3 regions of the Demequina ureilytica genome follow, and region 2 is predicted to be linked to each of the others. Evidence: predicted binding sites of a transcription regulator. Region 2 holds the regulator's gene; each other region holds the start of a gene.

Region 1 (5,451 bases), on a different contig from region 2:
GACCTCGGTGGCCGCGCCCGCCTTGATGACGGCAACGCCGCCGGCGAGCTTGGCGAGGCGCTCCTGGAGCTTCTCGCGGTCGTAGTCCGAGTCCGAGTTCTCGATCTCGGCGCGGATCTGGTTGACCCGACCCTCGACCTGGTCCTCGGCGCCGCCGCCGTCGACCATGGTCGTGTCGTCCTTCGTGACGACGACCTTGCGCGCGGTACCGAGCATGTCGAGTCCGGCGCTCTCGAGCGACAGGCCGACCGACTCGGAGATGACCTGACCGCCGGTGAGGACGGCCATGTCCTGCAGCATCGCCTTGCGGCGGTCGCCAAAGCCGGGGGCCTTGACGGCGACGACCTTGAGGTTGCCGCGCAGCTTGTTGACCACGAGCGCCGCGAGGGCCTCGCCGTCCACGTCCTCGGCGACGATGGTGAGCGGCTTGCCCGCCTGCATCGTCTTCTCGAGGATGGGCAGCAGGTCCTTAAGCGACGAAATCTTCGACTCGACGAGCAGGACGTAGGAGTCCTCCAGCACGGCTTCCTGGCGCTCTCCGTCGGTGACGAAGTACGGGTTCAGGTAGCCCTTGTCGAAGCGCATGCCCTCGGTCAGCTCCAGCTCGAGTCCGAACTGGTAGGCCTCCTCGACGGTGATGACGCCTTCCTTGCCAACCTTGTCCATCGCCTCGGCGATGAGGTTGCCAATGTCGGGGTCACCGGCGGAGATGCCAGCGGTGGCAGCGATCTGCTCCTTGGTCTCGATCTCCACAGCGGAGGCGAGGAGCTCTTCGGTGACGGCCGCGACGGCCTTTTCGATGCCCTTCTTGAGGGCGATCGGGTTGGCACCGGCGGAGACGTTGCGCAGGCCCTCGCGCACGAGCGCCTGAGCAAGCACGGTGGCCGTAGTGGTGCCGTCGCCAGCGACGTCATCCGTCTTCTTGGCAACTTCCTTGACGAGCTCGGCGCCGATCTTCTCGAACGGCTCCTCCAGCTCGATCTCCTTGGCGATTGATACGCCATCGTTGGTGATAGTGGGTGCGCCCCACTTCTTCTCGAGCACGACGTTGCGGCCCTTGGGGCCGAGGGTGACCTTCACAGCATCGGCGAGGGCATTCATGCCCCGCTCCATGCCGCGGCGGGCGTCCTCATCGAAGGCAATAATCTTTGCCATGGGTGTGTAGTCCTCTTTCGATGGGTGGTGGCTCCGAATCGCCCGCGACGGACGATGCGGCCCGGGGCGTTCCCTTCACGCCACGAACCTGCACCTCGACCCGGAAGCCGGTGTTTTTAGCACTCTCGCATTGAGAGTGCTAACGCCGATTCTGGCACTCTCCCCCTCCGAGTGCAAACCGTGTCGACCACTTTTCGCCCTGGGCACGCGCGGGCGGCACCCAGGTCGCGCCGATGCGCGGGCAGAGCCTGCGCGTCCCCGCGCGGGGGCGCCGGGGTCAGGACTCGGGATCGGACGCGAGCAGGACTTCGATCTCGGCACCGCCGGGAGTCCCGCCCCCGTCGACGGCCTCGATCCCCAGGATGTCGGCGATGTCCTGGGCAGTGTCGGCGAGGCGCTCGCCGTCATAGGTCACCACGTTGGTGCCGTCCGGGATCAGCGACGGGTCGATGTTGTTCGCCTCGAGGTTCGTGTAGCCGGCGTCCGCGAGCGCCTCTTGCTGCTCACCTGCGAGCCCCTGGATGCGAGCGCCATTGCGCACGTGCACCTGGGAGTCGTAGAGGATCACGGGCTCGGGTTCTTCCGTCTCGGTCGGAGTTGGCGTAGGCGTGGGGGACGCGACGGGCTCCTGCGTGGTCGCGGAGGGCACGGGGCTCGCCGTCACCGACGGTTCGCCCGAGGGCGTGATCGTGACGGTCGGCTCGGCCGTGGGCTCGGCTCCCCCGACCACGTCGCGGTTCCACAGCAGGGTGGCGATGGCGAACGCCACGGCGCCAGCGATGACGAAGGCCAGCAGCGGCGGGAGCACGCGGCTCCACCACGTGCGCGGCGCGCGGTGCACGCCGACTGGGCCGCCCTGGGCGGCGATCTCGTCGAATTCGTCTGGCTCGTAGTGCTCGGACACGCGGGTCACTCTAGCGAAGGGACGCCGCGTCGAACGAGCGCGTGGCACGTCCTCGCTGACGGGCGGACCGCATGCGGCGCAGTCGCTTGACCAGCATGGGGTCGAAGGCGAGCGCGGCCTGGGTGTCGATGAGCGCGCCAAGCACCTGGTAGTACTGCGTGCTCGTCATGCCGAACTGCTCGCGGATGGCGTCCTCCTTGGCGCCCGCGAACTTCCACCACTTGCGCTCGAACCGCAGCACACCGGCGTCGCGCTCGGACAGCTGGTCGACGGCGGGTGCGTGCTCGACTTGTGCGGCCTCGCTCATGAGCACCCTCCTTGTCTCGATTGGTAGCCCCACACTACCGGCGAACTACAGAGATGTCATTCAGGCCCGTCGGCGGTCTCCTGACCGCTCGCGGCCGTGCCGCGCCAGACGTGGTTCGCAGTGTCGGGGGCGCGATGGCGCAAGGATAGTGTGTCGCACATGTCGGAGGCATGGCGAACCCAGGTGGCGCCCGACTGGGCGGATGCCTTGGCGCCGATGGCGCCGGACCTTGCGCGCATCGGTGCGTTCCTGCGGGAAGAGATGGCGGCCGGCCGCGGCTACCTGCCGGACTCGCACGCGGTGCTGCGTGCCTTTCACGCGCCGTTGGCCGACGTGCGCGTGCTCATCGTCGGCCAGGACCCCTACCCGACGCCGGGCAACCCCGTGGGCCTGAGCTTCTCCGTACCTCCCGGCCATCCCATGCCGCGCTCGCTCGTCAACATCGCCCGCGAGCTGCGCGACGACACGGGAGAGACCCTGCCCGATGGCGACCTGACCCACTGGGCCGAGCAGGGGGTGCTCCTGCTCAACCGCGTGCTCACCGTCTCCCCGGGCTCGCCCGGCTCGCACGGGGGGAAGGGCTGGGAAGCAATCACGGAGCACGCGATTCGGGTGCTCACGTCGCGTGCGGGACCCCTCGTCGCGGTGCTGTGGGGTCGCGACGCGCAGAACCTCGCGCCGCTCCTCGGGGATGTCCCGCAGGTGGCGAGCCCACACCCGAGTCCACTCAGCGCGTCCCGCGGGTTCTTCGGCTCCAAACCGTTCTCGCGGGTGAACGCACTGCTCACGGAGCAGGGAGCCTCGCCGATCCGCTGGGGAACGCCCTAGGGGCCAGGGCAGATGACATTCTGGCTGCCGATGCCCGCCGCGCTCTCTTGGTACCAGAAGTAGGCCCCCTGTTTCTTGCCGCCGTTAGCGGGGTTGGCGTACACCCGCACGAGGGGAAGCTCCGAGCACGAGTAGCCGGGCACCTTGATCCAATCCCCGTTCGTCATCACTGCCGCGACCGTCCACCCGGGGAAGGGCGACTTGCTGAGGTCGATGGTGACGATGGCGTTCGGCGCGCTGGTGTCCACCGAGAAGGTCTGGTGGCCCAGGCGCGAGCCGGGACTGCCCCATGTGTTCCCGCGCTTGGGTGTCACCGTGCACGCCTCGCCCGTGCCCTGCGGCGCCGATGTCGCACCCACGCACGAGTACGGCTCCGTGGGGACCGGTGGCAGCGGCGCCGTCCAGGTGGTGGGGAAGATCCACCCACCAATGCGCACGACCACGGTCGCCACGGAGGTCGCCGCATAGCCGCTCATCGCGATAATCGGGCTGGCCGAGGCCGTCTCGCTTCCCGAGGAGATCACCGTTCCGGACGAATCGTGCACGAACACTTCGAGAGGCCGCCCGTGACAGGCAGCAGGAACCCCGCTGAGACTCACCTCGGAGAAGACTCCCGCCGAGGTCCCGTCAGTCCCGGTGCTGTCGATCACCGGAGCGCCTCCGGCCTGTCCCGGGGCACACGCCTGTAGGGGCAGCACAGCGAGCTCGTGGCCCACTAACAATGTCAGCTGCGCGGCGCTCGCAGGCGTGGCACACGCGACCGCGAGAAGACTGAGGCCGCCTGCCAACGCGGCGAGCGCGACGCGCTGATGCCTGCGCCGTGACGCGGGCTTCGCTGCAACTCTCGCCAGGGCGACAGCGCCTGCGGGCGCCACGCTGTCCTCGCTGTCAGGGGCCGAGCCATCCGACTCGTCCTCGTCCTCGGGATCGGACTCGGGCTCGGGCTCGTCGTCACCCTGCTCCTCGTCCTTGCCCTCGGACGGCCACAGCGCCACGACCAGCGCAGCCAGGATCACTCCGCACCACACCAGCGGGTTCAAGATTCTCATGGTCACGGCGCCGGCGTTCGGGATGTGGACCTGGACCACCCCGCGGACCTCGGCCTCAGCCGGATAGAAGGGATCGATGAAGTCGTTGTTGTCGCCCCGGAGCTCCCAGCCGGACTCGGCATCGCCGCCGATGATGCGGTGCACCACCTGAGCCCCGCCCAGTCCCTCAGGCGCGTACACGATGACGTCGCCCACGGCCGGTGCGCCCGAGCGTGCGATCACCATGTCACCCGAGTGATAGGTGGGCTCCATCGAGTCTCCCGACACGATGACGAGAGAGGTGCCTCCACCCAGGGCGGCCGGCCACAGGAAGTACACCGCGACCGCCAACAGCGCCCACGCGAAGGCCTGCCTCAGCACGCGCCAATACCGGCTCGCGGTGAGCGAGCCGGTATTGGCGTCGAGCATGGCTGCCATCAGCGCCTGTCCGCGGTATCTGTCTGCTAGCCGATGATGACGGTGACGTCGCCCAGGTTCGTCCCGATCGGGATGGTGATCGGGGTGTCCAGAGCGGACAGGTCTTCGCTGAACGCTCCGCTCGCCACGGTGCCCGAGATGTCGGCGAGCTCCGCGTCTGCAGAATCCATCAGCACGACACGGACGTCCTTGCCGTTGCAGAGCTCCGCGATGTCAGTGACGTTGACGTTCTTGATCAGGAAGGTGTCCTCGTCGTACGTGTAGTCGACGTCGACTGCCGTGTCACATGACGTGAACTCGCCGGAGCCGATGGCCACCTCGTTCGATGCCTCGACGGTGAGCGTCGCCGCTGATGCGACCGACAGCCCGGCCACGCCGACCAGCGCCAGTGCCAGCGCTGCGAATTTACGCTTTTTGTACCTTTTGTCTGCCATATCCAAAACCCCTCTGTGAATGTTGCTGGTCACCCCGGGGGTGGATTCCCCCGGGGTTCCCCCCAGCGTCTTGAGTCATCTTCGAATTGCGTGAAAGTTTCGTTGTGATCGATCTCACAAGGTTCCCGGCCCGCAACTCGCAGAGATGTTCTCGCCCGTCTCGAGAGTTTCCGCACCCTCTCGACGAGCGTCGTGCCTTGCAGTACTGCCTGCGCTCTTGTCCGGTTTTACTCACCAAGACTCCACGATCCGCACGCCCGAAAGCTCGACGCGCTGCGACTCGCAGAGTGTGATACCTGCCATATATCGGCATTGGTGGGAAAACTACTGAGGATTTTCTCGCCAAGCGACAGAGAT
Region 2 (5,451 bases):
TGCCGTCCGCCTCGCCAGCTGCTGTCCGGTCGAGCGCATGACGAGGGCGGCGCGATGGTGCTGGGCGGTGGCCGTGGCGACCGCTCTCGGTGCCTGCGCGGCGACATCGGGGCCTCAGCCGGCACCCCCGCTGGAGGGGGAGGGCTTGCGGGGCGAGCAGATCGAACTTGCTGGGCTGCGCGGAGACGTTGTCGTGGTGACGGTGTGGGCCTCGTGGTGCGCTCCCTGCCGCGACGAGGTGCCCGTGCTTCATCGCGCGCTTCAGCGGTGGGATGACCAAGGGTTCGCGGTGGTCGGAGTGAACTTTAGGGACCATCCCGATGCCGCCGCGCAGTTCGTCGAACAGGAGCAGGTTGCCTTCCCTAGTGTGGCGGATCCCGAAGGTGCTATTGCAGTTTCGTGGGGCGTGCGCGGCCTTCCTCAAACGTTCCTGATCGACCGGAGTGGCGACGTGGCGGCGCGGAAGGTCGGTCCGGTCGACGACGCCTGGATCGACGACGTGGTCGCGCCGGAGGTCGCGTCGTGACGGCCTCTCGACGCGGCATCGACTCCGGTTCGCGCATGGCCTTGCTGGTGACGCTCGGAGTAATCGCCGCCGCACTCGCCTATGCGTGGTTGGCACCTGCACCCGCGACGGCAGATGCCGCGGTGCGGGACGTGACGACCAGCATTCGGTGTCCTACCTGCATCGGCGAATCCATCGCCGACTCCACAGCACCCCTGTCTGTCGCCATGCGGGACGAGGCGGAGCGGCGACTGGCAGCGGGGGAGTCTCCCGGAGAGGTGCGCGCGTTCTTCGCTGAGGCGTACGGACCTGAAGTCCTGCTCGCACCGCCGGTCAATGGGCCAGGTGTCGTGATGTGGGTTGCGCCCGTCGTTGTGGTGGCGGCTGTCGGGGCGATGGCCTTCATACGGGCACGCAAGGCGTCGCGACCGGCTGACCGCTCGCGGCTATCGCTGTCCGCGGCGGTGGGCGCGGTCACAGTCGCGGTCGCGGCCACCGTGCTCGTCGTAGCGGTGACCGCTGGTCGTGGCGAACCACAGACCGCCGCCACTGCTGGCCTCGGTGCCCCCGGCATCGGGCCGGCGGAGGCGCTCGCTGTTGCGGTGACGAACGCCCCTGCCGATGCCGATCTCCGGGTGGCGCTTGCGACTGCGCTGGTCAGCGAGGGGGAGCATGATCGCGCTGCTGTGCACGTTGATGCCGCGCACCGTCTGCGCCCCACTGATCCCGAGGTAGGCCATCTGCGCGCCACGCTGCTGCTGCAGGAGGGCGAGATCGAGGCCGCTGGAGCGGCGCTCGACAGCGTGCTCGACGTTCAGCCCGAGCACGCTCCCACATTGCTTCTGCGGGGGATCATGCTGTGGCGGGTCGGTGACGCGGAGGGCACCGAACTGCTCGAGCGGTTCCTGCGCCTCGGACCTGACGATGCTGCGGCGGAGGGGGTGAGGGAGCTCCTTGAGCGGGACGCTCCTGCCTGAACCGTCAGAGCGTGTGCGCATGCACGGGTGCCGCACCCGGCTCGATCAGCGCAGGAATCGGATGGTGAATGTGATTGGGTAGTACTCGCCCGAGTTGGCCTTGATCCCCGCGATGATCGAGATGACGAGTGCGTAGACGCAGTACGCGAACCACAGCGGCAGGGTCACTGCGAGGCCGACCACGAAGAGGAGCGTGCCGAGGATCACGGCGGCGATCCCGGTCACGAGCAGCGTGAGCTGGAGGTTGAGGTTCTGCTTGCCGTGGAAGTCCACCAGCGCGCTGCGCTCGCGGTAGATCAGCCACAGCACCAGCGGCGCCACGAATCCGAGGGTTCCGCCGCTGAGGATCAGGGCGGCCACCGCGATGATGTGGACGAGCATCGACCACGTGCGGGCCTCGGACTCGAGCATCGGCGTGACGGCTGACTGTGCGTAGTCGGGCTGGGGAGAGGGTTCGGGAGGGGTGTTCTCGCTCATGCCTCAAGCGTGACAGAGACGCCACGGGCCCGTCATCGGCCAATGGGCGGATGACGGGCCCTGAGCTGCGTCGGGGTGGAACCCTGAGGGCTACTTCACCAGTCGCAGGTTCACCGGGTAGCGGTAGTTCTGGCCCTTGTTGGCGGCGATGGCGCCCATGACGCCGAAGATGATCGAGCAGATCCAGGCTGCGGCCAGCACCAGGAAGCCGATCAGAACGAAGGCGAGGATGCCGCCGACGAAGTACAGGATCACGAGCAGGATCGAGAAGTTGAGCGCTTCCTTCGCCTCCTTGTCGACGAATGCGCTGCGCTCCTTCGCGATCAGCCAGATCACGAGAGGCGCCAGGAGCGTGATGCCTAGAAACGCACTCGCGGCGACGCCTGCGTGCGCGATGGTGGCGTAGGTGCGGCCCTCGCTGTCAGACATCGGCGGGCTGCTGGCGGGCTGCCCGCCAGTGGGCTGTCCGTTGTTGTAGGGCTGCTCTGGGGGTGGGGGAGTCGTGCTGTCAGTCATGCGTGTCTCACCACTTTTATCTCGTAGGGGTACGTCGCTGGCAGTCCTCGTCGCACGGAGCGGAAGGCCTGAAAGCTGAGCGCGACCGCAACGATGAGGACCACCAACTGGGCCAATGTACCGAGAAACGCCAGCAAAGGCACGAGTTCTCTCACAAGAGTGGCGACCAGGAAACCCGCAAGTACCAGGAATCCGAAGTTTGTCGCAGTCGCTGCCTCGCGTGCGGACCACGGTTCGCGCCGGCGGCGCATGAGATAGACGATGCCGGGCACGAGTGGCCCGGCCATGGCACCGAGGTGCGCGACGCTCGCCAGAGCGACGTCTCGACCCGGTGGAAGGTTGTCTGCGGACCGGTCGCTCATGTGGCCACGCTCCCGGCCAAGAGCGCGCGTTAGAATTAGCACTCGATCCAGCCGAGTGCCAGTATGTCGAGTCCGTAGGGGAGGTGTGGGGTGAGCGAGGAACGCAGGCGCGCGATCCTTCACGCGATCGTGGAGGACTACGTCTCGACGTCGGTGCCCGTGGGGTCGCGTGCGCTGGCAGAGTCCCACGTGCTCGGGGTGTCACCGGCGACGATCCGCAACGACATGGCGGCGCTCGAGGAGGAGGGGCTCATCGCCCAGCCGCACACGAGCGCCGGGCGCATCCCCACCGACGCCGGATACCGCTCCTTCGTCGACCACCTCGCGTCATCGGCGTTGCAGGACCCCCACAAGCGCGCGATTCAGACCTTTCTGTCGGATGCCGTCGACCTCAACGATGTGGTCGAGCGTTCGGTCCGGCTGCTGAGCCAGCTCACCCGTCAGGTCGCCGTGGTGCAGTACCCGAGCCTGCGCGAGTCCGCCGTGCGCCGCGTCGAGCTGGTGCGGATCGGCACCGAGCGCGCCCTCGTGGTCGTCGTGTCGGCCGACGCGCGTGTCGAACAGTCCGCCGTCTCCCTGGGAGGTGTGACCTCGGATGAGGAGTTCGAGCGCGTCGCCCGGGAGCTCAACGAGGCCTCCGTGGGCCACACGCCGGCGGCCCTCCAGGGCTCTCTCGATGCGTGGGTCGACCGCCCGGAACAGGTCGGCTGGGCGAGGGCGGTGGCCGATGCGGTCGTGACCGCCGCGCGTGGCGGTACGGTGGAACGAGTGGTGTTTGCGGGTGCGGCGAACCTTGCTCGCGCCGGAGCCGACTTCGAGTCCGACGCGATCGGCTCGGTGCTGGACGCGCTTGAGGAACAAGTGGTGCTGCTCCGACTGTTGCACGAGATGGCCGCTGACGGTCGAGACATCGCAGTGCGCATCGGCGCTGAGACAAAGAACGAGGCGCTGGCGCGGACATCGATCGTGGCCGCGGGCTATGGACCCGGCGGAGACGCGACGTCTCTGCTGGGCGCACTTGGCCCCACCCGCATGGATTATCCGGGGACGATGGTCGCAGTGCGCGCCGTCGCCCGTTACCTATCGAGAGTCGTGGAGAACGAGTGAAGGACTACTACGCCACCCTGGGCGTCTCACGAGACGCCTCCGAGGCAGATATCAAGAAGGCCTACCGCAAGCTCGCCCGCGAGCACCACCCGGATGTCGCGGGGCCAGACGGCGGCGACCACTTCAAGAACGTGGCTGCCGCGTACGAGGTGCTCGGCAACGCGGACAAGCGCGCCCAGTACGACCGCGGCGTCGACCCCCGCTCGGCCTCAGGCGGGCAGGGCGGCGCTCAGGGATACGGTTTCGAGGACATCTTCGAGCAGTTCTTCGGCGGCTCCGGCAGCCCGTTCGGCTCGGCGCAGCAACGCGGCCCGGCGTCGCGCACCCAGCGCGGCGGCGACACGCTCGTGCAGACCACGGTGTCTCTCGAGGAGGCCGTGTTCGGCGTGAAGCGCGAGGTGCAGGTGGACCTCGCCGACACGTGCGAGACGTGTCGCGGCAGCTGCTGTGCACCCGGTACATCCCCCGAGACGTGCCGGCAGTGCAACGGTGCTGGCATGATCCAGCGCACGGCACGGTCGCTGCTGGGCCCCGTGATGACCACGTCGCCCTGCCCCGGCTGCGGCGGCTACGGAACGATCATCCGCCAGCCCTGCGCCGACTGCTCGGGTCAGGGCCGCACGCACTCGCGCCACACGATCTCCGTGGACATCCCGGCAGGCGTCGAGACGGGCACCCGCATCCGGCTTCCGAACCGTGGCGACGCGGGAACGGGTGGCGGACCCAAGGGCGACCTCTACATCGAGATCCGCGAGCAGCAGCACCCCACGTTCGAGCGCCGGGGGGACGACCTGCACTGCACGGTCGAGGTGCCCATGACGGCGGCGGCGCTGGGCGCGACCATGGGCGTCGACACCTTCGACGGGGAGCAGCAGATCGACGTGCGGCCGGGCACCCATGCGGGATCCACCGTGCGGCTGCGCGGACTCGGCGTGGGCCGGCTCCAGCGCGGCAGCAGGGGTGATCTGTTCGTGCACCTGGACATTCAGACTCCTTCCGAGTTGGACGACGAGCAGCGCGAGTTGATGCGCCAACTCGCCGTGCTGCGCGGCGAGGAGATGCCCGAGGCGACCCTCGCCCCCATCGGCGGTGGGGTGTTCTCGAGGCTGCGCGACGCCTTCAAGGTGCGCTGACAGCTCCGTGAGCGCTCCGGTCTTCGTCAGCGACAGTGCGGCCGATGCACGGGCCGGTTCGGTCATCGCCGTCACCGGCGGCGAGGCGCGCCACGCGGTCACGGTGCAGCGCAGGGCCGTCGGCGAGAGGGTCGACGTCATCGATGGCGACGGCAGCCGCGCCACCGGTGAGATCGTCGAGGCCGCGCCCGAGCGGATGCTCGTCCGCGTGGAGGCGGTATCGCGTGACGACGATCCCGAGGTGGTGCTGGTCCAGGCGCTCGCGAAGGGCGGGCGGGACGAACAGGCGGTCGAGTCCGCCGTCGAACTGGGCGCGACCCGGATCGTGCCGTGGGCGGCTTCGCGCAGCATCGTTCAGTGGCGGGGTGACAAGG
Region 3 (5,451 bases), on a different contig from region 2:
TGTTCACCTCGGACGGAATGACGTCGCTCTGCCCCGGCAGCAGCAGCACGTCGTCGTAGGTGAGTCCTGTGAATGCAAAGGGGTCGTGATCAGCGCTCGCCATGGGCAAAGTCTACGGCTCGTGCCGACGCTGCCGCGCACGCGCCTTCACGTGAACGTGCTCATCTCATCCGGTGTCGACCCCGTCACCCACCCCCCATCGTCGCCCCGCGATCTCGGGGGTAGCCAAGCGGCCCGGCGAGGGGTATGAATGGAGGTAACTAGCACATCGTTATCAGTTTGTTATCGGGGCTTGACGTTTCCGATTCGTCCGGATTACGGTGATTGCACCAGTCGCATTCGGCTCAAGGACGAACCGGAGTGAAGACACGACCCGAGGTAGGAGCGCCATGGACAACGTCGCCAAATTGCCGGCACCGACTCAAGATCAGTGGGAGTGGCAGTACGAAGGTGCGTGCCGCGACGCGGACACCGACCTCTTCTTCCATCCCGAGGGCGAGCGGGGTGCGGCGAGGCGCCGCCGGGCCGAGGCGGCCAAGGAGTACTGCCAGCGCTGCCCCGTCCTCGACACGTGTCGCGAGCGCTCGCTCAAGGCGCGCGAGCCGTTCGGCGTGTGGGGGGGACTCAGCGAGGACGAGCGTCACGCCATCCTGGCCGGCCGTCTCAAACAAGCCAGCTAGACGCGCAGTTCACCCGCGCATCGGGTAAGACATGAGAAAAGGCCCCGGGGAATCCCCGGGGCCTTCTCTTGTGTATCCGACGTCTAGGAGACGACGCCCAGCAGGTCGCGCGCCGACAGGATGAGAACATCCTCGCCGGCGTACTTGACCTCGGTGCCGCCGTACTTGCTGTAGATGACCTTGTCACCTACCGCGACGTCGATCGGAATGCGGTTGCCGTTGTCATCGACACGACCCGGGCCCACCGCGAGGACTTCACCCTCCTGGGGCTTCTCCTTGGCGGTTTCCGGGATCACGAGGCCAGAGGCGGTGGTCTGCTCGGCTTCTGCCGGCTTGACCACGACCTTGTCCTCAAGAGGCTTGATAGAGACCGACACGCGGACCTCACCTTCCATTCATCCAAGTTCGATACGTGGATCGCGGCCCTCATCGCTCCCTGCCGTCGCGGGGGTCAAGGTGCGGTTCGGGTGCCACGTACTCCGTTCGGAGCAATCTCAGATTAGCACTCGCACTTGGCGAGTGCTAACTCTGCGACGTTCGCCTCGCGAGAAGCACAGCGTGACAGGATCGAGCCATGGACGCCGCCACCGCACGCCTGCTCGTGTCGCCCGAGGGGCGTGCGCTGATCGACTCCCTGCCGCCCTATGACAGTGCCCGCTCAATGTCCCTCGGGGCCGAGCTGCGAGCACAGGGGGCGGACGCAGCACTGGTCGCCGCCGCGCTCACACAGTCTCGCCTGAGGGCCGATGCGCGGGCCAAGTTCGGCGACTTCGCGTCCGGCATGCTGTTCACTCAGGACGGCCTGGAGCAGGCCACCAGGCTCCGGGTGGCGGCCGAGCACGCACGCCGCTACCGCGACGCCGGCGCGCACCGCGTGCTGGACCTGACGGCAGGCATCGGTGCCGACGCGATGGCACTGGCCGCGATCGGCCTCGACGTGACGGCCTTCGAGATCGACGAGGCCACCGCGCTGATCGCCGATCACAACCTGCGCCACTGGGGCCCTACTCGTGTGGTGCTCGGCGATGCCATGGAGCTCGCGCCGCAGGTCGATGCCGACGGAGTGTTCGCCGATCCCGCCCGGCGCACCGCGCGGGGACGCCGACACGATCCACGCGACTACGCGCCGCCGCTCGGGCAGGTGCTGGCGCTGCGCGAGCGCTTCCCGGCGCTGGGCGTGAAGGTGGGACCCGCGATCGGCCACTCTCACGTCCCGGCCGGGGTCGAGGCCCAGTGGGTGAGCGTGGACGGCTCCGTCGTGGAAGCAGCGTTGTGGTGTGGCCCCCTCGCCCAGCACCCGGGCCATGCGGCGCTGGTGATGTCCGCAGAGGGCATGCACCGGATCGCCGGCACCACCGAGCGCGCCGACGCCGGGCCCCTCGCCGAGTTCGTGTACGAGCCCGACGGTGCGGTGATCAGGGCCGGTCTGGTCGGCGAGCTCGCCACGCGCATGGACGCCTGCCTCCTCGACCCGACCATCGCGTACCTGACCACCGGCTCCCCCGCCGAGACCCCCTTCGCTCGCGGCTACCGGGTGCTCGAGTCGATGCCGTTCAAGGTCAAGGGGCTCGCGGCAGCGCTGCGCGTGCGCGGCGTGGGCACGGTCGATATCAAGAAGCGCGGGGTCGACGTGACGCCCGAGCAGCTGCGTCCCCAACTGAGGCTCAAGGGCGACGCACGCATGACGGTGATCATCACGCGCGTCGCGGGACAGCGGACGGCGCTGCTCGCGGAGCCCGTCTAGCAGGTTGGATGAGGCACGTCGACCGCAACGGGCCACTCACCGCCCGGCGGGGCGGCCCCCACGAGCACGTCGGCCAGTCCGTCCAGAGCCGAGGAGCTGCGGCCGTACAGACCCACGTAGACGTCGGCCTGGGAGTCCGTCAGACCCCACGGCCCGCCCATTGCGACCACCACGTCGGCGCTGCCGCGGGCTTCGTCGCCACCCAACAAGAAGACTGTCGTGCCGCCGTCGCCGACACTCACTCCGTGCGCCTCAAGTGCCCGCGCGAGAGTGGCGCGGTCGTGGTCGTAACCGCCTGAGATCGTTACGGTGTCCCCCAGCCACGCGGCTGAGCAGTCCTGTGCGGCCACGGTCGCGCCCTCAGCCGACAGCGCGCGCGCATAGTCGGCTCCGTCATCGGGCTCCGGCTCGAGTCCCGACTGCCATCGGGCCAGCAGGATCGTCCGCGCCGCGGCCTCGTCCAAGCGCTCCCGCGGCACAGTCCCATCCTCGACGGCAGTCACGATGGCGTCACGCGCCACGCGAGCGTCGGGCGGCATGAGCAGCAGGTCCGCCCCGGCGGCCAGCGCCGCGACGGCCGCCTGGCCCGGCCCATGGGTGTCCTGGATCGCACCCATGTTCAGCGCGTCCGTGACCGCGACTCCGTCGAAGCCCAGCTCGTCGCGTAGATACGCGTACGCGGCGGGCTCCAGCGTTGCCGGGCCCGCTCCCCATTCGGGCAGCGCGACGTGCGCCATCATCACGGCAGGCGCGCCAGCGTCGACTGCGGAGGCGAACGGCGCAAGGTCACGCTCCTCCAGGCCAGCCAGCGTCTCCCGTTGCACGGGCAGCACCTGGTGCGAATCCTGCGCCACCGAGCCGTGTCCCGGGAAGTGCTTCACGACCGGCACCAGGCCGCCGTCGATGAGACCCGCGAACGCCGCGTTGACCGTCGCGGACACGCGGGCCACGTCCGACCCGGCCGAGCGTGCGCGGATGGTCGGATCCGCCAGCCCGACGGTCGCATCTGCCACCGGGGCGAAGTCCACGGTGAAGCCCATGGCGCCCATGTCGACCCCCGCCTGACCGAAGGCGCTGCGGACCGCGTCCTTGTCGCTCGCGGCCCCCGCAGCCATGAAGCTCGGGAGGTCGGGCATCAGCCCCCGTAGCCGCGACACCGTGCCACCCTCCTGATCCACGCCGACCAGCGCACCCCAGTCGCGGCCTTCCGCGGCCGCGCCGGCCTGCGCGGCCGCCGTGACGGCGCGCACTCCGTCGCCGTCCGTCACGGCATCGGCCATCACGATGACCCCGCCGAGAGCAAGGTCGGCCACCAGCGTCTCCGTCGCCTCCGGGGAGGGCGACGACACTGACGCGACGATAACCTGGCCGGCCGCGTCCGCGAGCGACAGTCCGCTGGCCGTCGCGAGCGCGGCGTCCCACTCCGCGTCCGTGGGACCCCAAGCGATGTCGGGCTCGGAGGGGGTGGGCGAGGGCCGGGGGGCGGCCGATGCGGTGGGCGACTCGGTCGTCACCGCTGGGGGGTGGGACGGTGTGACGCTGGCGAAGCTCTCCTTGAGCTGCGCCGCGGGCCACCACGCGACGGAGATCAGGCCCGCCGCCACCAGCGCGGTGGCGGCGGCCACGATCAGGGCCGGCCGTCGCGAAGGCACTGCACTACACGGTGACGGTGGTGAGGGGCATGGACGAGTCGACGCCGACGCCGAGAGAACTCGGGGCGCCGCCACGGCGCGCCACCGCGGACCCGAGCGCCGCGATCATCGCGCCGTTGTCGGTGCAGTAGCGGATGGGAGGGATGCGCACGTCGATGCCGGCGGCCTGGCCTCGAGAGGTCGCCATGTCCCGCAGCTGCGAGTTGGCGCTGAAGCCGCCGCCGATCACCAGCGTGTCGACGCCGTGCTCGCGGCAGGCATTCAGGGTCTTCATCATGAGCACGTCTGCGACCGCGTCCGCAAACGAGGCTGCGACGTCCGCGAGCGGGATCTCGCGGCCGGCGTCGCGCTCGGCCTCGACCCACCGCGCCACGGCCGTCTTGAGGCCGGAGAACGAGAAGTCGTAGGCGTGCGTGGTCTTGAACTTGGGCGCCGTGAGCGCGCGGGGGAAGGGGATGGCCGTGGGGTCGCCGTCTCGGGCCAGGCGATCGATGTGCGGGCCGCCCGGGTAAGGCAGGCCGAGCAGCCGGCCCACCTTGTCGAAGGCCTCCCCCGCGGCGTCGTCGAGGGTGTGTCCCAGTTCGCGCACCGTCACGGCCGAGCCCTCGATCAGCAGCAGCGACGTGTGACCACCGGATACGACGAGCGACATCACGCGGTCAGGGAACTCGCCATGCACGAGCTCGTCCACCACGGCGTGGCCGATCACGTGGTTGACCCCATACAGCGGGCGCTCGAGCGCGAGAGCGAGGGCTTTGGCCGCGGCGTTGCCCACCATGAGCGACCCCACCAGCCCTGGTCCGGCCGCGACCGCGATGGCGTCCACGTCCGCGAGGGTACGATCCGCCCGCGTCAGCGCCTGCTCCAGCGTGGGCAAGAACGCCTCCAGATGCGCGCGCGATGCCACCTCGGGGATGATCCCGCCGTAACGCGCGTGCTCGTCCATGGAGGACGCGGTGACGTCGACGAGCAGGTCTGTGCCCTCGACGAGGGCGACCCCCGTCTCGTCGCATGTCGACTCGATTCCGAGCACCAGTGGATTCACGCGAACAGCCTAACCGCGGTCGTCGGCACCGCCGGGCCTGGGAGACAATCGAAGGCATGCCCTCCACCTTCTTGCTGGATGCCGACGCGCGCTCGCTGTTGTTCCTCGACGCCCGATCCAACGTCAACTTCGCCGCGCAACCCGTGCCGGTGGAGGTGGTGAGCGAGGTGTGGGAGCTGGTGAAGTGGGGACCCACCGGGAACAACACCGTGCCGCTGCGCCTGCTCGTCGCCGAGTCCAAGGAGGCTCGCGCCGCGGTCATCGCCAACGCCCTGGAGGGAAACCGCGCTAAGCTCGCTCAGGCGCCGCTGCTCGTGGTCGCCGCTCACG

What was found. The regulator HrcA, encoded in region 2, represses chaperone genes, less so after heat shock. The targets are predictions, from matches to a motif close to TTNGCACTCGNNNNNNNCGAGTGCNAA.
Region 1: a site for HrcA is predicted at 1,272-1,298, ahead of groL (chaperonin GroEL). Genes of this name have one in related genera too.
Region 3: a site for HrcA is predicted at 1,180-1,206, ahead of groES (co-chaperone GroES). Genes of this name have one in related genera too.

What each region holds. Positions count from the first base shown of each region.
Region 1 is NZ_JBLZIE010000001.1:140,005-145,455, forward strand. It holds gene groL (chaperonin GroEL) at 1-1,155, opposite strand, end outside; gene ACNI3K_RS00610 (LytR C-terminal domain-containing protein) at 1,433-2,059, opposite strand; gene ACNI3K_RS00615 (DUF3263 domain-containing protein) at 2,070-2,366, opposite strand; gene ACNI3K_RS00620 (uracil-DNA glycosylase) at 2,526-3,194, shown strand; gene ACNI3K_RS00625 (signal peptidase I) at 3,191-4,660, opposite strand; gene ACNI3K_RS00630 (hypothetical protein) at 4,687-5,094, opposite strand.
Region 2 is NZ_JBLZIE010000004.1:73,550-79,000, reverse strand. It holds gene ccsA (cytochrome c biogenesis protein CcsA) at 1-41, shown strand, start outside; gene ACNI3K_RS12485 (TlpA family protein disulfide reductase) at 38-526, shown strand; gene ACNI3K_RS12480 (cytochrome c-type biogenesis protein CcmH) at 523-1,482, shown strand; gene ACNI3K_RS12475 (DUF4870 domain-containing protein) at 1,528-1,959, opposite strand; gene ACNI3K_RS12470 (DUF4870 domain-containing protein) at 2,050-2,475, opposite strand; gene ACNI3K_RS12465 (magnetosome magnetite crystal formation protein family) at 2,472-2,837, opposite strand; gene hrcA (heat-inducible transcriptional repressor HrcA) at 2,928-3,944, shown strand; gene dnaJ (molecular chaperone DnaJ) at 3,941-5,077, shown strand; gene ACNI3K_RS12450 (16S rRNA (uracil(1498)-N(3))-methyltransferase) at 5,085-5,451, shown strand, end outside.
Region 3 is NZ_JBLZIE010000001.1:949,529-954,979, reverse strand. It holds gene guaB (IMP dehydrogenase) at 1-103, opposite strand, end outside; gene ACNI3K_RS04405 (WhiB family transcriptional regulator) at 390-680, shown strand; gene groES (co-chaperone GroES) at 764-1,057, opposite strand; gene ACNI3K_RS04395 (THUMP-like domain-containing protein) at 1,255-2,424, shown strand; gene ACNI3K_RS04390 (glycoside hydrolase family 3 N-terminal domain-containing protein) at 2,421-4,076, opposite strand; gene tsaD (tRNA (adenosine(37)-N6)-threonylcarbamoyltransferase complex transferase subunit TsaD) at 4,081-5,121, opposite strand; gene ACNI3K_RS04380 (malonic semialdehyde reductase) at 5,178-5,451, shown strand, end outside.